DNA from 3 places in the Rhizobium sullae genome. Region 2 is predicted to be linked to each of the others. Evidence: riboswitches for the same ligand, from Rfam matches in the RefSeq annotation. Region 2 holds a riboswitch; each other region holds the start of a gene.
What was found. Region 2 has a riboswitch for thiamine pyrophosphate ahead of thiC (phosphomethylpyrimidine synthase ThiC). Riboswitches for the same ligand answer to the same signal wherever they lie in the genome.

Region 1: another riboswitch for thiamine pyrophosphate. It lies ahead of thiM (hydroxyethylthiazole kinase); the one in region 2 lies ahead of thiC (phosphomethylpyrimidine synthase ThiC).
Region 3: another riboswitch for thiamine pyrophosphate. It lies ahead of thiB (thiamine ABC transporter substrate binding subunit); the one in region 2 lies ahead of thiC (phosphomethylpyrimidine synthase ThiC).

Annotation. Positions count from the first base shown of each region.
Region 1 covers NZ_CP104144.1:845,088-850,794, forward strand. The annotation lists gene thiD (bifunctional hydroxymethylpyrimidine kinase/phosphomethylpyrimidine kinase) at 1-561, opposite strand, end outside; gene thiE (thiamine phosphate synthase) at 558-1,193, opposite strand; gene thiM (hydroxyethylthiazole kinase) at 1,190-1,993, opposite strand; TPP riboswitch at 2,045-2,141, opposite strand; gene N2599_RS24780 (hypothetical protein) at 2,503-2,820, shown strand; gene N2599_RS24785 (L,D-transpeptidase family protein) at 2,999-3,934, shown strand; gene N2599_RS24790 (hypothetical protein) at 3,931-4,164, shown strand; gene N2599_RS24795 (MFS transporter) at 4,579-5,707, shown strand, end outside.
Region 2 covers NZ_CP104144.1:981,344-987,050, reverse strand. The annotation lists gene N2599_RS25425 (thiamine phosphate synthase) at 1-302, opposite strand, end outside; gene N2599_RS25420 (thiazole synthase) at 299-1,072, opposite strand; gene thiS (sulfur carrier protein ThiS) at 1,076-1,273, opposite strand; gene thiO (glycine oxidase ThiO) at 1,270-2,241, opposite strand; gene thiC (phosphomethylpyrimidine synthase ThiC) at 2,243-4,069, opposite strand; TPP riboswitch at 4,162-4,273, opposite strand; gene N2599_RS25400 (transporter substrate-binding protein) at 4,608-5,707, shown strand, end outside.
Region 3 covers NZ_CP104143.1:3,449,939-3,455,645, reverse strand. The annotation lists gene N2599_RS17295 (M48 family metalloprotease) at 1-852, opposite strand, end outside; gene N2599_RS17290 (thiamine ABC transporter ATP-binding protein) at 1,105-1,824, opposite strand; gene thiP (thiamine/thiamine pyrophosphate ABC transporter permease ThiP) at 1,811-3,448, opposite strand; gene thiB (thiamine ABC transporter substrate binding subunit) at 3,448-4,470, opposite strand; TPP riboswitch at 4,519-4,630, opposite strand; gene N2599_RS17275 (MDR family MFS transporter) at 4,686-5,707, opposite strand, start outside.

The sequences.
Region 1 (5,707 bases), 140 kb from region 2:
TACATCGGGGCTTTGCGTTCCGGCAAGATGACCGCCCTTCACGAGAACGGCAGAGGGGCCGAGTGCGCGCAGTTTTTCCGCCTGCTGTTCCATAGCGTCGCGGTTCGCTGCGGCCGGCTCTCCGAGCAGGGCGGCCGCTTCCGGCAGATTGGGCGTCAGAAGCGTTGCAAGCGGCAAAAGCCGGGTCTTGAGAATGTCGATAGCTTCAACATCGAGGAGGGCGGCACCTCCCTTGGCAATCATCACCGGATCGAGCACGATCGGGATGCGGCGATGCGGCAAAAGCGCGTTAGCGACAGCTTCGGCAATCGGCGCATTGGCGATCATGCCGATCTTTACCGCATCGACGCGGATGTCGGCGAACACCATGCGGATCTGCTCGGCCACGAAGTCAGGCGGCACGGCGTGGACGCCGGAAACACCCTGGGTGTTCTGCGCCGTCAGGGCCGTCACGACGGCCATGCCGTAGGTGCCGCGTGCCGAGAAGGTCTTCAGATCGGCCTGGATGCCCGCGCCGCCCGAAGGGTCGGACCCGGCGATGGAAAGAACGTTGCAGATCATGCCCGTGCCCTTCGGATTGCGCGAGTGATGTCGGCGGCAGCTTGCCGCGGATCGGGTGTGCCGCAGATGGCGGAAACGACCGCAAGGCCCTTGGCGCCTGCGGCAAGAACGTCCGCTGCATGCTTTGCCTTGAGACCGCCGATTGCGACCGCCGGTACGGGGCAGGCCTTCGCAAGCCTTGACAATCCATCAATGCCGATCGGAGGCTTGTGATCCGGCTTCGTCGATGTGGCAAAGACCGGTCCGATGCCGGCATAGTCGACCACCGCCCGATCGACGGTCGCTGCCAATTCCTCGGTCTCCACCGAAAGTCCGAGGATCATCGACGGTCCGATCCGTTCGCGTGCGATGCGGGTGGCCAGATCGTCCTGACCGATATGCAACCCGTCCGCATCGACCGCTATAGCCGCCTCGACGTCGTCGTTCACGATCAGGAGGGCGCCGGTTCCGGCAAGCGCGGTTTTCAGCGCACGGCCGGTCTCGATCAGGCTTGCCGTACCGGCCTGCTTATTGCGCAGTTGCACGATCGTCGTTCCGCCTGAAACGGCGGCGCGCGCCGTCGCGACCATGCCGGTTCCTGCACACAGGTCCGGGTCGAGAACGAGGTAGAGGGACAGATCGAAGCGCTTCATACCGGCGTCACCCTCGCCGCTGCATCGAGCGTCGTGCCGTCAAGCCCAGCAAGCGCGTCAAGGAAGCGCCATGAAAAGGAACCGGGGCCGTCTGCGAGCGCAGCTGCCTTTTCACCTGCGACGGCAAAGCTCGCCAGTGCCGCGACGGTGGCATCGAAAGGCTCCTCAGGCGCAATTGCGGCAAAGGCACCGACGAGGCAGGTGAGCGCGCAGCCAAGCGCCGTCACTTGGGGCATCAGCGGTGATCCGCCTGCAATGCGCACGGCGTTTGCGCCATCGGTGACGAAATCGACCGCGCCGGTGACGGCGACCACAGCGCCATATTGAATAGCGACGTCGCGTGCCGTCTCTTCCGCCTGCTCGACGGTGTCGCGGCTGTCGACGCCTTGGCCGCGGCTTTCGGCTCCGCCAAGCGCGATGATTTCCGATGCGTTGCCGCGAATGATTGTGGGATTGAGATCGATCAGCCCAGCCACTGTTTCGCGACGGAAACCGCTCGCATAATGGGCGACCGGATCGAGAACCCAAGGCTTGCCGTTTCTTGCCGCCGATCTGGCTGCATTGTGCATGCCCTTCACCCAGCTCGCCGAAAGCGTGCCGATATTGATCGTCAGCGCGCCGGCGATTGCGGCGAACTCGCCGGCCTCTTCTTCGGCATGGACCATGGCGGGCGAGGCGCCTGCGGCAAGCAGGACATTGGCGGCGATATTCATCGCGACATAATTGGTGATGCAATGAACGAGCGGCGGCGTCGCGCGCATTGCCGTGACCAGTCTTCCTGGCGAATTTTGTTTCGGCATTTTGCCCCTTTCTGGCGGGGCAGAGACGCCGGGAGCCAAGCACAATAAGACCGAAGGCTCCGAGCGACTCCCTCCGCCAGCATTATCCGGTTCAGGTTCGAAGGGTACTTCTCAGCCCGTCTCGCAACGAACGCCCCTGTCTCTCATTGTGATCTTCTTCGCAGACAAACGCCGATCTGTCACCCTGAAAAAAGTACATGGCTGGCTTGTGACCGCAACTGGCCAGAGATTGGAAGACTGCTGGCGCGTTGGCAAGCAGCGAGGTGATCGCGATGCCGCGGCCAGGCGGTACTCGGCACGCAGAGGAGAAACCAGGCAACAGAAAGATAGTCTGCGGGCTGGATGAGCAACCGCAGTTGTCCTGGACCTTGTTTGGGCTGGTTGAGTCCTGCCACCATTGGACGTTGAGAGGCTGCGATGGGAAACTCGGGCCTTCTCGTTGACCGAAAAGGCAAACTTCACCATTATGACGACGCTGAATCAGGGATGACCCCTGCAAGAACGAGCCGATGCGTCTGTTGATCAACGTCATTGTCGCGACCATGATGCTGCTGGGTTCGCTTGCCGCGCCCTGCATCGCCGCGCCAGTCGATCGCGCCCGCGCCGACCAGGTCGTCGTCGGTGTTCCTTCGACCCCCCATGGACACGATCGCGGTGACGGCCGATCTGTTTCGAGAATGCACTGTCAGCAGGACGGCATCGTCGCACAGGCTCCCGATCTCCTTTATTCGCAGCCGGACGCCATCGCGTTTGGCGTTATCGCTGCCATTGCCTTTGCGGGCGTTCTCGAAACAGTCGAGCAGCGCCCCCCGATCGCCTCGGTCTGATTTCCGTTCGCTCGAATCCAGACAAGAGGGAAGGGGCATGACTCTACGCATGTCGATATTTTCAAGCTACGGCAGTAAGTTATATACGTGTTTTAATGTTCTGCATCAAATAAACCGGGGCCGGCGATACCTCCGCGAGTTGGCGCTTGCCGTCGTCGCGGTGGCCCTGAGCGGCTGCATGCAGTCGCTCGACGGTCTCGGCGAGCCGTCGCACGACGTACCGCCGAAGCTGCTGGCCAGCATGCGCGCCAAAGGCATGAAGCCGGAAAGTCCAGTCCTCGTGCGCATCTTCAAGATGGAAAGCGAACTGGAGGTCTGGAAAGTCGACGGCAGCGGCAAATACGCGGTGCTCAAGGTCTATCCGATGTGCCGTTGGTCCGGCAAGCTTGGCCCCAAGACGAAGACCGGAGACCGACAGGCGCCCGAGGGTTTCTACCGCGTCTCGATGGGAGGTCTTAATCCAAAATCGCAATTCTATCTCTCCTTCAACCTCGGCTATCCGAACCGTCTGGAGACCGCACTCGGTTATTCCGGCGAGGCCCTGATGGTACATGGCGCCTGCTCGTCGTCGGGGTGCTTTGCTCTGACCGACCAGGGAGTGGGGGAAATTTACGCCGTGGTCGAGAAGGCCTTAAAAGGCGGGCAGCAAGCGCTCCAGGTCCAGGCCTATCCATTTCGCATGACGCCGAAGAACCTGGCAGCACATCGCGACGACCCGAATTTCGCCTTCTGGAAGAACCTCAAGGAAGGCTACGACATCTTCGAAGTTCGGCGACGCGAGCCGAGGGTCGCCGCCTGTAGCAGGAAGTACGTTTTCGACGCCGAATTCAAGGGCGGCGATCCTGGCGATCCGCTCGCGGGATGCCCGGAGCGCATCGATCCATCCGATCCGGCTGTCGTGGCCAAATCGTCCGCCGACGATCGGAAATACCGGGAACTGGCCGCCAAAAGCTTCACGCCGCTCGCCTATCAGGATGGCGGCATGCACTCAAGCTTCCGCGCGCTCCTCGAGGAAAACGGCGACGTCAAGCTCGCGGAGAAGGTCTCCGTCATCAAGTATCCGATCAGTCGCCCGGTAGCGGCGCTGGCCGATCCGTTCGACGGAAGCAAGTGACGAATCCTGTCGGGATCGCGGAGGCTGCCGCGTTCCACGACGCACGTGAAAGCGAGGACGCCGTGCAAATGACCCTTGCGGCGATCAGGATGGCGTTTGCCACGGCCGTCCACGCCCATGAAGCGCTGTCGGGCTTCACCTACGAGCCGTTCTGGCGCAACGAAGACGGTGACAGCGGCGATTGCAGAGGATTTCGTCCAACGCCGTTCGCCCCCGGTCAGGAAGGATGAAGTGACGCTGCTGCCTGGCGACCATCGGTTGGCGACGCGCAGACACGTTTTCCTTATCCGACAGGCCCAGATAAGGGAGTCGCCGGACGGCGCCTATAACCTCCGCTTGTTTCCAACGAAGATACGGTGCGACCCTTCTATGCGCCCCCAATGGGGTTCTAAGGCAGAGGAGAACGTCGAACCAGGCGGGGAATGGCGGCTCATGCGCGGCCCGCTCGCGGTCGGGCTCAAGCGCCCGTCGTATTGCGCCGGGACGATGGCGATCGATTACCCGCCGGAATCAAAACGCCGGATCTTGCCGAAAAAATTCAACCCATGTCGATCTTGGGCCTGCCCGAACGTCCTAGGTCGGTGAGGCGCTGCGGCGCCAGAAGCCATTCGCGGCGTCACGTGAGATCATGGGAGATAATTGACATGAGCTTTTCTTACCGTTGGGTCATCGTCGGTGCTGGCGCATTGATGACCTGTGTCGCCATTGGCGCGATGTTTTCGCTGGCAATCTTCCTGGAACCGATGGCGACGACGACCCATTGGTCTCGCGCCGGCATATCGAGCGCCATGACGCTCAATTTTCTCGTCATGGGCGTCGGAGGCTTTGCATGGGGTGCGGCAACCGACCGTTTCGGCCCGCGCATCGTCGTGCTGACCGGCGCAGGGCTCCTGGGGCTTGCTCTCGTCCTGGCAAGCCAGACGGAGTCGCTGCTTGCATTTCAATTGACTTACGGTGTTCTCGTCGGCCTTGCAGCCAGCGCTTTCTTCGCTCCGATGATCGCGACCACCACCGCCTGGTTCGAAACGAACCGCAGCCTTGCGGTTTCCTTGGTCTCCGCCGGCATGGGAGTGGCGCCGATGACGATCTCGCCTTTCGCACGCTGGCTGATCTCGGCCTATGACTGGCGGACAGCCATGTTCGTCATCGGCATTGTGGCCTGGGCGCTGCTTGTGCCGGCGGCCCTGCTGATCCGCCGTTCGCCGGCTCCCGCTAACCCTGCCGATGCAAGCCCGGGTCTGATCGCCGAGGGTGAGGGGATGTCGATCAAGCAAGCGTTCCGCTCGCCGCAGCTCCTTGTCCTCGGACTGACATTCTTCGCCTGCTGCGCGGCGCATGCGGGACCGATCTTTCACATGGTGAGCTATGCGATGGTGTGCGGCGTGGCGCCGATGGCTGCCGTCAGCATCTACAGCGTCGAAGGCCTGGCTGGGCTGGGCGGCCGCGTTCTCTTCGGTGTGCTCGGCGACAGACTTGGCGTCAAACCGGTGCTGGTCGCCGGGCTGATGGTCCAGGCGCTTGCGATCGCGACCTATCTCTTCGTCAGCCAGCTTAGCGAGTTTTATGCCCTCGCCGTCATTTTCGGTGGCGCCTATGGCGGTGTGATGCCGCTCTATGCGGTGCTGGCCCGGGAGTATTTCGGACCGCGCATCATCGGCACGGTGTTTGGCGCGGTGACCATGCTCTCAAGCATCGGCATGGCGTTCGGCCCGCTCGCAGGCGGCTGGATTTTCGATACATTCGCCAACTATTCCTGGCTCTTCATCGGCTCAG
Region 2 (5,707 bases):
TGGGTCGAGAGCCCCAGCTTCAAACCGGCCGCGCGGATCGCACGAAGGTCGGCACCAGCCAGATCCTCCTGGCCGAGATGGAGGAAATCGCATCCCTCCTCGATCGCCAGCTGCCAGTAGTCGTTGACGATCAGCTGGCATCCATGCGCGCAGCAGACTGTCTTTGCTTTACGGATATCGCCACGGATCTCGGCCTCAGTCCTGTCCTTGATGCGGAGCTGCACGAGCTTGACGCCGAGCGGCACCAGTCGGGCGATCCATTCGGCGCGATCGACGATCAGATAGAAAGGATCGAGCCTCATGCGAAGACCGCCTTTCCGATAACCGGTGTCGAAGGCACCGCCAAGTCGCGCGGTTCCAGCACGCCGGCGCCAAATGCCTGCCTGCCCGCCTCGATCGCCTTGGCGAATGCATCGGCCATGGCGACGGGGTCACCGGCGCTGGCAACAGCCGTGTTGAGGAGCACGGCGTCGAAGCCGAGTTCCATGACCGTTGCCGCATGCGATGGCCTTCCGATGCCTGCATCGACGATCAGCGGCACATCAGGGAAATGCGCGCGCATCGCCCGAAGGGCCGAGAGATTGAGAGGTCCTGCGGCACTTCCGATGGGCGCGCACCAGGGCATGAGCACCTTGCAGCCCGCGTCTATCAACCGTTCCGCCACCACAAGATCGTCGGTGGTATAAGGGAAGACTTCGAAACCCTCACCGGCGAGAACATGCGCGGCTTCGACCAGTCCGAAGACGTCGGGTTGCAGTGTATCGTGATTGCCGATCACCTCCAGCTTGATCCAGTTGGTCTGAAACACCTCGCGCGCCATCTTGGCGGTCAGCACCGCTTCGGAAACGCCGTGGCAGCCGGCGGTATTGGGCAGCACGCGCACGCCGAGCGCTCGGATCATCTCGAAAAACGCGCCGCCGTTCCGGCCGCCGGCGGTCTCGCGGCGTAGAGAGACAGTCACGATCTCGGTTCCCGATCGCTTGACGGCCTCAGTCAGGATCGCCGGTGAAGGATAGCGGGCCGTGCCGAGCAGAAGACGGGACGCGATTTCGGTTCCATAGAGGTTCAGCATAGGTCAACCTCCCTGCATCGGGGTCAGGACTTCTATCCGGTCGTTCTCATGAAGAGCATGGCCGACACGATCCTCCCGGTGGACGAGTTCACCATTGACGGCGGTCGCGAGCCACTCACCCTCGTATTCCATCAGCGTCAGCAGCTCGGAGAGCGTCTTGGCGGTGATATCCTGAGGTTCGCCATTGACGATCAGTCTCATGGGTACATTCCTTCCTGTTCGGGTCTGCTGAAGACAAGGTCGGCCGCCTCGGCCGCCATCGCCGGCGCCAGCAAAAAACCGTGGCGATAGAAACCATTGAGGAAAACCGTGTTTCCGTGACGGAACGCGCGGGGAAAATTGTCGGGAAAAGCAGGGCGGATTCCGGCTCCGGTCTCAACGACGGTTGCGTCCGCAAAGGCCGGATGGAGCGCGTAAGCGGCATTCAGCAGTTCCATCAACGAGCGCGCCGAAACCGGCCCATCGAAGTCACTCTCGATCATCGTAGCGCCGACCATGAAAAGTCCGTCGCCGCGCGGAACGACGTAGACGGGGATGCGGGGATGCAGCAGGCGAACCGGGCGGGCGAGGTCGACCTCGTGGGTCTTCAAATAGAGCATCTCGCCACGAACGCCGCGCAGGCCGTCGGCCTTGCCGATCTGCGCCGCGCCCGTACAATCGACGCAATCATCGAAGTCGCGCTCGCCGGGGTCACGAAGGAACGAAACCCCCTGCGTCGCAAGCCTCTCCCGCAGCCTCGTGAGCGCCCGGCGCGGATCGAGATGGACTTCACGGGAGAAGAACAGGCCTTGCCTGAAGCGACCGGCAAGGGCCGGTTCCAGCCCGGCAATAGCCTCTTTATCCAGCCATTTATAACCTGTCGTGCGGCCGGAAAAGCGCTCCAGTTCACCAAGATCGCGGGCTGGCGCGACCACGAGCGTACCGTTCCGTCGCACCTCTCCCGGCACCATCACATCCCATCGGTCGGCGGCATCGAGGCCGCGCAGTAGCACTGCCTCGCCAGCACTTTCCCGCTCGCACCAGGGCGCCAGCATCCCGCCGGCGAGCCAGGATGCGGCGCGATCTAGACCTTCATTCGGATCCACGACTGTCACGTGGGCGCCGCGGCTGCAGAGCTCGTGCGCAACGGTGAGGCCGGCGACGCCGGCCCCTTTGACAAGCACGCGCATCTCAGTCGTCCGAATGCTGAAGGGCTTCGACCGGCATGTAGAGATCGCCGCCCTCGCGGTATTTTGCCGCCATCGCGTCCAGCCCCTCCTTCTGCGCTTCAGCGCGGATGTCATGCGAAATTCGCATGGAGCAGAATTTCGGGCCGCACATCGAGCAGAAATGCGCGACCTTATGGGCCTCCTTCGGCAGGGTCTCGTCGTGGAAGGAACGCGCTGTTTCGGGGTCCAGCGACAAATTGAACTGGTCCTCCCAGCGAAACTCGAAGCGGGCGCGCGACAGCGCATCGTCCCGCAGACGGGCGGCCGGGTGTCCCTTGGCGAGATCGGCGGCGTGGGCTGCGATCTTGTAGGTGATGACGCCGGTCTTCACGTCGTTGCGATCGGGAAGACCCAGATGCTCCTTCGGCGTGACATAGCAGAGCATCGCCGTTCCGAACCAGCCGATCATCGCAGCCCCAATACCTGAGGTGATGTGATCGTAGCCAGGTGCGATATCGGTCGTCAGCGGCCCGAGCGTATAGAAGGGCGCCTCACCGCAGACGGCAAGCTGCTTGTCCATGTTTTCCTTGATCTTGTGCATCGGGACGTGCCCGGGCCCTTCGATCATCACCTGGCAGTCCTTCGCCCAGGCGATCTTCGTCAATTCGCCAAGGGTTTCGAGTTCGGCGAATTGCGCCGCATCGTTGGCGTCGGCAATCGAACCGGGGCGCAGGCCGTCGCCGAGCGAGAAGGAGACGTCATAGGCCCGGCAGATGTCGCAGATCTCTTCGAAGTGCTCGTAGAGGAAGCTCTCGCGGTGATGATGCAGACACCACTTCGCCATGATTGACCCGCCGCGCGAGACGATGCCGGTCACACGGTTGACGGTCAGCGGAATGTAATGGAGGCGTACGCCGGCATGGATCGTGAAATAGTCGACGCCCTGCTCAGCCTGTTCAATCAGCGTGTCGCGATAGACCTCCCAGGTGAGGTTCTCGGCAATGCCTTCGACCTTCTCCAGCGCCTGGTAGAGCGGCACGGTGCCGATCGGCAGCGGCGAGTTACGGATGATCCATTCGCGGATGTTGTGGATGTTGCGCCCCGTCGAAAGATCCATGACGGTATCGGCGCCCCAGCGCGCCGCCCAGACCATCTTTTCTACCTCTTCGGCCATCGACGAAGTGACGGCGGAATTGCCGATATTGGCGTTGATCTTAACCAGGAAGTTCCGGCCGATGATCATCGGTTCGGCTTCCGGATGATTGATGTTGGCAGGGATGATCGCCCTGCCCGCTGCCACTTCCTGCCGGACGAATTCCGGTGTGACGTGGTCGGGGATATGGACGCCGAAGCTTTCGCCGTCGCGGACCGTGGGCTCGCCCTGCGCTTTACGGCCGAGGTTTTCGCGAATGGCGATAAATTCCATCTCCGGCGTGATGATGCCAGCGCGCGCATAGGCAAGCTGCGTGACAGCCTTGCCACCTTTGGCCCGCAGCGGCTGACGCTGGCCTGGAAATTCGGGCGTTAGCCGCTCTCCACTAGCAAAGCCGTTGTCTTCCGGGCGCACATGGCGACCGTCATAAGCCTCGACATCGCCGCGGGCGAGCACCCAGTCGCGCCGGAGCTGAGGCAAGCCTTCCTCGATAAGGATGTCAGCGCCCTCGATCGTATAGGGGCCGGAGGAATCGTAGACGATGACCGGCGGTTCGCCCGAAGTCGGATGGACGCTGATTTCGCGCATCGGCACCCGGACGTCAGGATGAATCTCTCCTGGAATGTAGATCTTCCGGGATGCCGGCAGGGGGCCGGTGGTAACGGTCGGGGTGAGGTTCTTTGCGGCAATGTTCATGGTTTGAGGCTCCAAGTTGCAATTGGAGACCCAGTCCTCAGCCGGAATGATGGAAAGACGCCGGCCCGGATTCCACGCGTGAATCCAAAGCCTTTTAAGCGCTCGCACCGTCCCTACGCCAGTATGAACTGGATCAGGTTCAACGGGTCACTGCGCACGTCAGCAGTATCTCAGCCCCTTGCCGGGACCCCCCTGGTGAATGAGGAAAGGTTAGAGTCGAGTGTTGCTGGTGTCAAGACGAAGGGAATGGCTGCTCGGCCTTCGCCTTGATCGGCGGCCTTCTCCAGACCGGTTCAAGACCCAATGTCAATGACTTCAAGGTGGTCCTGATGGAATGGGATCCCCTCCCAACAAAAGCAGAGCCTGCATGTCTGGCGCCCTTGACAAGCCGAACTGCCCGTATTTTATTCAAGCCTGCGGATTAGGCAAATTGCTGGCCGCGATCACATGACTTCGATAGTCGCCGGGCAGTTTCGCCCCATGACGCCCCATCGCCGATGGGACCGCGTCGTGGGGCTTTTGGTTTTTGGGGTTCCGCATGAATGAAGCGCTGAAGGTCGGCATTCTCTTTTCGACGACCGGACCCTACGGATCGATGGGCCGCGATGCGCGCGCCGGCGCAGAGTTTGCGATGGAGGAGTTTGCAGAAGCAGCCGAGCGGATGATCAAGCCGGTCTTCTTTGATCCGCATGCGGATCTTGCCGCCTATCTCGCAGGTGCCCGCCACCTGTTGCGCACCGGATGCCGCCATATCGTCGGGACGATCACGTCCGCCGCGCGCAAGGAAGTCATTCCGCTTGTGGAAAAACATGACGGACTTCTCTGGTACATGTGCCCCTATGAGGGTTTCGAGGCAAACGAGAACGTCATCTATCTCGGCGGCTGCCCAAACCAGCACCTGATCCCGCTCTTCGAACACCTGATCCCGCGCTTCGGCGCCCGCCCCTATCTCGTCGGCGCAAACTACGTCTGGGGCTGGGAGATGAACCGGCTTGCCCGCGAGCTTATCACCAATACCGGCGGCGAAATTCTCGGCGAACGCTATCTGCCACTCGAAGAAACCGCGGTCGACCGTATCGTTGCCGATATCGAGCAGCGCCGTCCGAGCTTCATCCTCAACAATCTGATCGGCCCTTCGAGCTATGCATTCCTTGAGGCAATCAAGAAGCTCGGCGACCGCGATCCGACCTTTAGTGCCGAAAACTGCCCGGTCGTCAGCTGCGACCTGATGGAATGCGAGCTGGATGACATCACGGCGGGGGCCGCCATAGGCCAGCTTTGCGCCGCATCCTATTTCGACAATCTCGGCACGCGGGAAAACGCCGCATTCAAGGCTCGCGTTGCTGCGCAACATGGCGCGGGGCGCCGCGTTTCCGGCGTCTTTGCCAGCGCCTATACGGCCGTCAGGCTCTGCACCGATTCCATCCTCGCTGCAGGCGGCGACGAGCCGGCAGCTGTCCGCCGCGAGCTCTATGGCAATGCGTGGCCGACGGTCTTTGGCAACCTTTCGATCGATCCAGAGACAAACCATGCAGCGCTGCCGTTTCACCTCGGCCGCATCAATTCGGAAAACGGCTTCGATATCGTCACCTCCCGTCCGCCGCTCGCCGCCGACCCCTATCTTACTGGACGTAGCAG
Region 3 (5,707 bases), on a different replicon from region 2:
GTGATCGCGCGAAAGCTCGATACGCTGCACCGAGTTCGGGTGGCTCGAAAGGAAGTCCAGGCTTTGGTCGGCGTCAGGATCGGCAGACATGAAGCGGCTGTAGGCCGCCATCGAATCGAGGAAGCGCGTGGCGGCATAAGGGTCATAACCCGCTTCGCCAAGCATGCGCACACCAATCACGTCGGCCTGCAGTTCCTGCTGGCGGGAGAAAGCCGCAAGACGCAGCTTGCCTCGCGCGAGAGCTTGCTTACCAGCGATGTCGCTCGACAGCACCTCGGCAACCACGCGGCTTGCAATGACCTCAGCCTCTTCGCGCTTCTGCCGCTCGATGCCGTGATTGGCCGTCACGTGACCCATTTCATGCGACAGCACGGCTGCGACTTCCGAAGCATCGTTGGCGAGTGCCAGCAGGCCGCGGGTTACATAGAGATAGCCGCCCGGCAGTGCAAAAGCATTGATCGCCGGTGAATTCAAAATCGTGATGCGATAGGACTGGCTCGGATTTTCCGAAACCGCCGTCAGCGCGCCGGCAATGCGGGCAACGAGGCGTTCGGTCTTGGCATCCTTGTATTCGCCGCCGTAGCTCGCAACGATACGCGGATGTTCGCGCGCACCCATGGCGGCACGTGGATCGTTCTTTTGTACTTCATCGACGATCTGCGGATTGGCAGAGGGAGAGACGGTCGGCTGATACGATTGTTCGATGATCGACTGGCAGCCATTAAGCGCAATTGCGGCCGCAGACACCAGTAATGCGCGGCGGCTCCACCGGTATGGCACAGAAAGCACGTTACTGGAGGGCGCGGGGCGTTTCCACGTCGTCATGCTGTCCAGTCTGGCTCTCCGAGTCATCTTGCTTTTAGGCCGGTTTGCCGCATGTCTGATCCGGCCGCTTCCAACGGGGTTCAACAGTCGTCCATCCCGGTTCTCGCACTGCACAACGGGAAGACACAAGCCATTGCTGTAACTGATTTCCGCATCGGTTGCATAGCGAGACTCTGCTTAATTGTAGCGCCGTTGTATTTTAGCAAGCGTGGCATCGTTAGGGTGTCCTCTCGCTCGGATGAAATTGTGGCGAAAGTGCCAGTGCAAGCGTGAGATTCGTCAGCGGCGCAGAAATTGCCGTAGCGCAGGCATGTCCTCCCGCGCGAGATAATCGGAGAGTGGCGCGGCAAGAACGATCGCCCCTTTATCGATAAAGACACCGTAGTCGGCGATGCGACGCACCTCGTCGGGATCATGCGAAACGATGATCACCGTGTTGCCGGTCTCCATATGCAAGCCGAGCAGCAGCTCGGCCATGTCTGCGCGCAAGCCCGGATCAAGTGCGGCAAAAGGTTCATCCAGGAGCAGAACGGCGCGCTTTCGCACGAGCGCCCGCGCAAACGCTGCTCGCTGCCGCTCCCCGCCGGAAAGCGTTGCGGGCATACGCCGTTCGAAATTGGCGAGGCCGACCTTCTCGAACGCCTCAGAAATGTTTCGCCGGTCCTCGGCAGTGAGCTTCAATGTCGAATCGATCCCCAGACCGACATTGGTGAAGAGATCGAGATGGGCAAAGAGATTGTTGTCCTGGAAGACGACCGAGACTGGACGCTCCGCCGGATAGGCCGCCGTCACATCGGCGCCGCGCATCCGAATGCGGCCGACGTCAGGTCGTTCAAAGCCGGCGAGCAGATTGAGAAAAGTTGACTTTCCGGCGCCGGAAGGGCCGCTCACGGCGACGATCCGGCCGGCCGGCAGACGGCAATCGAAATGGAAAGCGTGCGTGCCGAGCTTCAAGCGCACGTCCTCCATTTCGATCCCGGCTTGATCAGCGGCCGTCATTGCCATTCTCCCGCCTTGGCTGGCCTGCGGTTCCAGCGATCGTCAGCAGTAGACAAACAACGCCGAGGATAAGCGCAAGGCCGTCGGCGTCGTTCGTCCTGTAGCTGCCCATGCGGCTATAAACGAGCCAGGGCAATGTGACAAAACCCTCGGAGCCAAAGAGCGCGACGGCGCCAAGATCGCCAAGTGAGAGCGCCATGGCGAATGACAGGGCAGTGAGCAGCGGCTTCTTCAAGCCCGGCCAGTCTATGAATCTCAATCGGGCCGCGCCCGCAATACCCAGGCTTGCGGACAGTTTCTGCGTCCGGCGCTGATGCACAACATAGGCCGGCTCCAGCACGCGCATGACAAAGGGAAGCGCCATCAGCATATTGATGAGAACGACGAGCAAGGCTGCAAAGCGCGTCGCATCGCCGAAAGGCCGCAGTGCCATGAACCATCCGGTCGCAAGCACGATCGGCGGCACGAGCAGGACCATCGACGAAGCGCTGCCCATGGCCGCAAAAAAGGATCGGTCGGTAATGCCTCGCCGCCGTTTCGATACAATTGCATGCCGGGCACGTATCATGGCCATCGAAAGGGCGACCGAGAGCAGAGCCGCGGTAAGCGAGATTGCGAAGCTTGTTCCGGCCGACTGCCAGAAGATCGGCTCCTGCAGCAGCTTTATGAGATCGGCATGCAATCCTGCCGCGATAACGGATAGAAGCGGCAAGCCGAGGAAAAGCACGGCGATCAGCAACAACAGCCTGTCGGCCAATCTGGCACCTGGGCTTTTGCCATCCAGCCGCTTGATGTCCCTGCCTGTGGTCAAGCCTTCATCTCCGGCCGGTGGAAAGAATGCCATCGCGCCCAGGATCGCCGCCGTGAGCGCGATCTGCAGGAGCGACAAGGCGATTGCGCGGCCGGGATCGAAATCGAAGCGAAGCGACTGGTAGATCGCAACTTCGATCGTGGTCGCCGCCGGGCCACCGCCGAGGGTCAGCACCAGCGTGAAGCTGGTGGCGCAGAGCATGAAGATCAATCCACCGATCCCGGGAATGAGCGGGCGGATCGCCGGCCATTCAATGAAGCGGAAAACCGAGCGGGGCCGCATGCCGAGACCGCTTGCCATCAGCCAGTATTCGGCAGGCACTCGTTCGAGACCCGCGAGGATCAGCCGGCAGGCAAGCGGCAGGTTGAAGAAGATATGGGCGAGAAGGATGCCCGTGAGCCCATAGATGCTTATCGGTTCGTCGAGCCCGACCTTCACCAGCAGAGAGTTCAACAACCCCTGCCTGCCCCATATGCCAATCAGGCCGAGTGCTCCGATCAGCACTGGCAGCCCCATTGGAACCGCCATCAGGCGGATGATCCAGATGCGGCCTATAAAATGCGGCTGGCGAGCGAGCGCGCGTGCAACCGGAATTGCTAAGGCGATGGAAAGTGCGGTTGAAAGCAGCGCTTGCAGCAGCGTGAAGCGCAGCACACGCAGAATATAAGGATCGAAAAGAATGCCGGCGATGGCCGATCCCCCGCCGGCAAAAAGCAACGAGAATGCTGCAAGGCCGACAAACAACGTGACGGCGGCGAGGCTGATCGCCCCGCCGGTCAATGCACGCTGTTGTTCAGCTGCGGTCTGCAGCATCAGTTCATGCTCATCGCTGCGAGCCACTCGTCGATCCAGGCCTTGCGGTTCCTGGCGACGTCGTCAGGGCTCATCGAGAAGGTCTTGGCCGGATTGACGAGCTTGTTAAAGGCGTCGGGGAGCGGCTCAGAGGTTGCAGAAACGGGCATCATCCAATTGTTCGTCGGGATGGTATCCTGGAAGGCGGGTGTCACCATGAATTTCAGGAAGTCGCGAGCGAGATCCTTGGTCGGAGCATTCTTCAGAAGACCTGCGACTTCGATCTGGATAAAATGGCCTTCAGAGAAAGCTGCGGCCTGATAGCGATCAGTTTTTTCGACGACCATATGGTAGGCTGGGGACGTGGTGTACGAGAGCACCATCGGTGCCTCACCCTTGGTGAACAGGCCATAGGCTTCGGACCAGCCGGGCGTGACCGTCAGGATGCGGTTCTTGAGTCTGGCCCAAGCTTCCGGCGCCTTATCGCCGTAAATGGATTTGATCCAGAGCAGCAGGCCGAGACCGGGCGTCGAGGTTCGCGGATCCTCGATGACGATCTTCTGCGCGGGATCGCCCTCGACCAGATCCTTCATGCTCTGCGGCGGGTTCTTGATCGTCTGTGTGTCGTAGATGATCGCAAAGTGGCCGTAGTCGTAGGGAACGAAGACATCGTCCACGAAGCCGCCCGGCACCTTCAGAGCGCCGGCATCGACGCCGCTTGCGTCGAACAGGCCGGTTTCCTTGGCTTCGGTGACAAGGCTCGTGTCGATGCCGAGGACGACGTCGGCTTTGGTGGAGCTCCCCTCGAGCTTCAAGCGCGAAAGCAGTGCGACGCCATCGGCAACGCTGACGAAATTGACCGTGCAGCCGCAGGTCTCCTCAAAGGCCTCCTTGACCTTAGGTCCAGGTCCCCATTCGGACGTGAAGCTTTCATAAGTATAGATGGTGAGCGTCTTTCCCGCGGCGTGCGCGGCAGACAAGCCAAGCGTCGCGGCGAAAAATGCTGCGGTCAGCGAAGAGATGATCGATGTGCGGCCGGACATGGCACGCCTCCTCCTTGAGTTTCGTTTGAACGGGAAAAGGGCGTTGCCGAATGTCACGCGTCTAATCCCTCCGCCGGTGTTAACCGGATCAGGTTCCGCGGGTTGGCTCGAAGCCTCTCAGCCGGATGTCTTCGGACACGCGGCACCCCGTTAGAGCGTCGGCAGATGTATCGTCATGAAGTCGCTGTGACAAGGGCGAAGCGGAGCTTCCGCGCCTATTCGGCAGCTTCGGCGGCCGCTGTTGCCGGACTTATCTCTTCACGCGATCGAGGGAGCTGAACCGGCCTCAGCATGAGTGCCGCTGCAAGCCCTATCAGGGCAATGGCGCAGGAGGTCATGAAGAGCGGCATGAAGGCTGCGGCATAAGCATCGGCGACAGCCAGGCGGCTTGCTTCGGGAAGGGCAGCCATCATCTTCGGCGTCAGTTGCTCGACATCGGCAACAAGGGGAATGGAGTGGCCGATTTTTGCAAGCTGCGAGCCGATAATCGCGCCATAGATCGAAATGGCGATCGAGGCGCCGCCCATTCGCGAAAGGGTCACAGAGCCGGTCGCGGCGCCGACATCACCGGCATGAGCTGCATTCTGCACGCCGATCACCGGCACCTGCTGAGCGAGACCGATGCCGATCCCATGTATCATCATGAGCGCGCCGATGAAGGCGATCGGGGTACCTGCATGAACTTGCGAGAGCGTGGCGAAGGCGACCGCACTGCACGAGAAGCTTGCAACTGCGAAGGGTTTGTAGCGTCCTGTCTTCGAAATGATCCGCCCGGCGGAAAGCGAACCGCAAACCAGCCCGCCCGTGAGAAGAATGAAGAGCAAGCCCGCCCGCGATGGCGAAAGGCCCGTGGTCGTCTGCAGAAACAGCGCAAAATAATTCACCATGCCGATCGCGATTCCACCACTCATGACGGAGATCACCAGCAAGAGGCTGAAGGTCGAATTGCGAAAGAGCGGCAGCGGCAGGATCGGCTCGGGCGCACGACGCTCCACAAAAACCCAGGCGATCGCGCAGATGGCGCCGAAGCCGATGATGCTCAGACTTAGAGGCGAAACGAGAGAGCCGAAAAGTTGGCTGCCATCGGCCGTCAACACAATGCTCGTCGTTGTCATCGCCAAAAGTGCTGCGCCGGCGTAGTCGATCTTCGGGCGGCGATGCGGCTTGCGGTAGGGTAGCATGAAGGCAAGGCCCGCGAGCACGGCAAAGCCGATGGGCACATTGATGAGAAAGATCG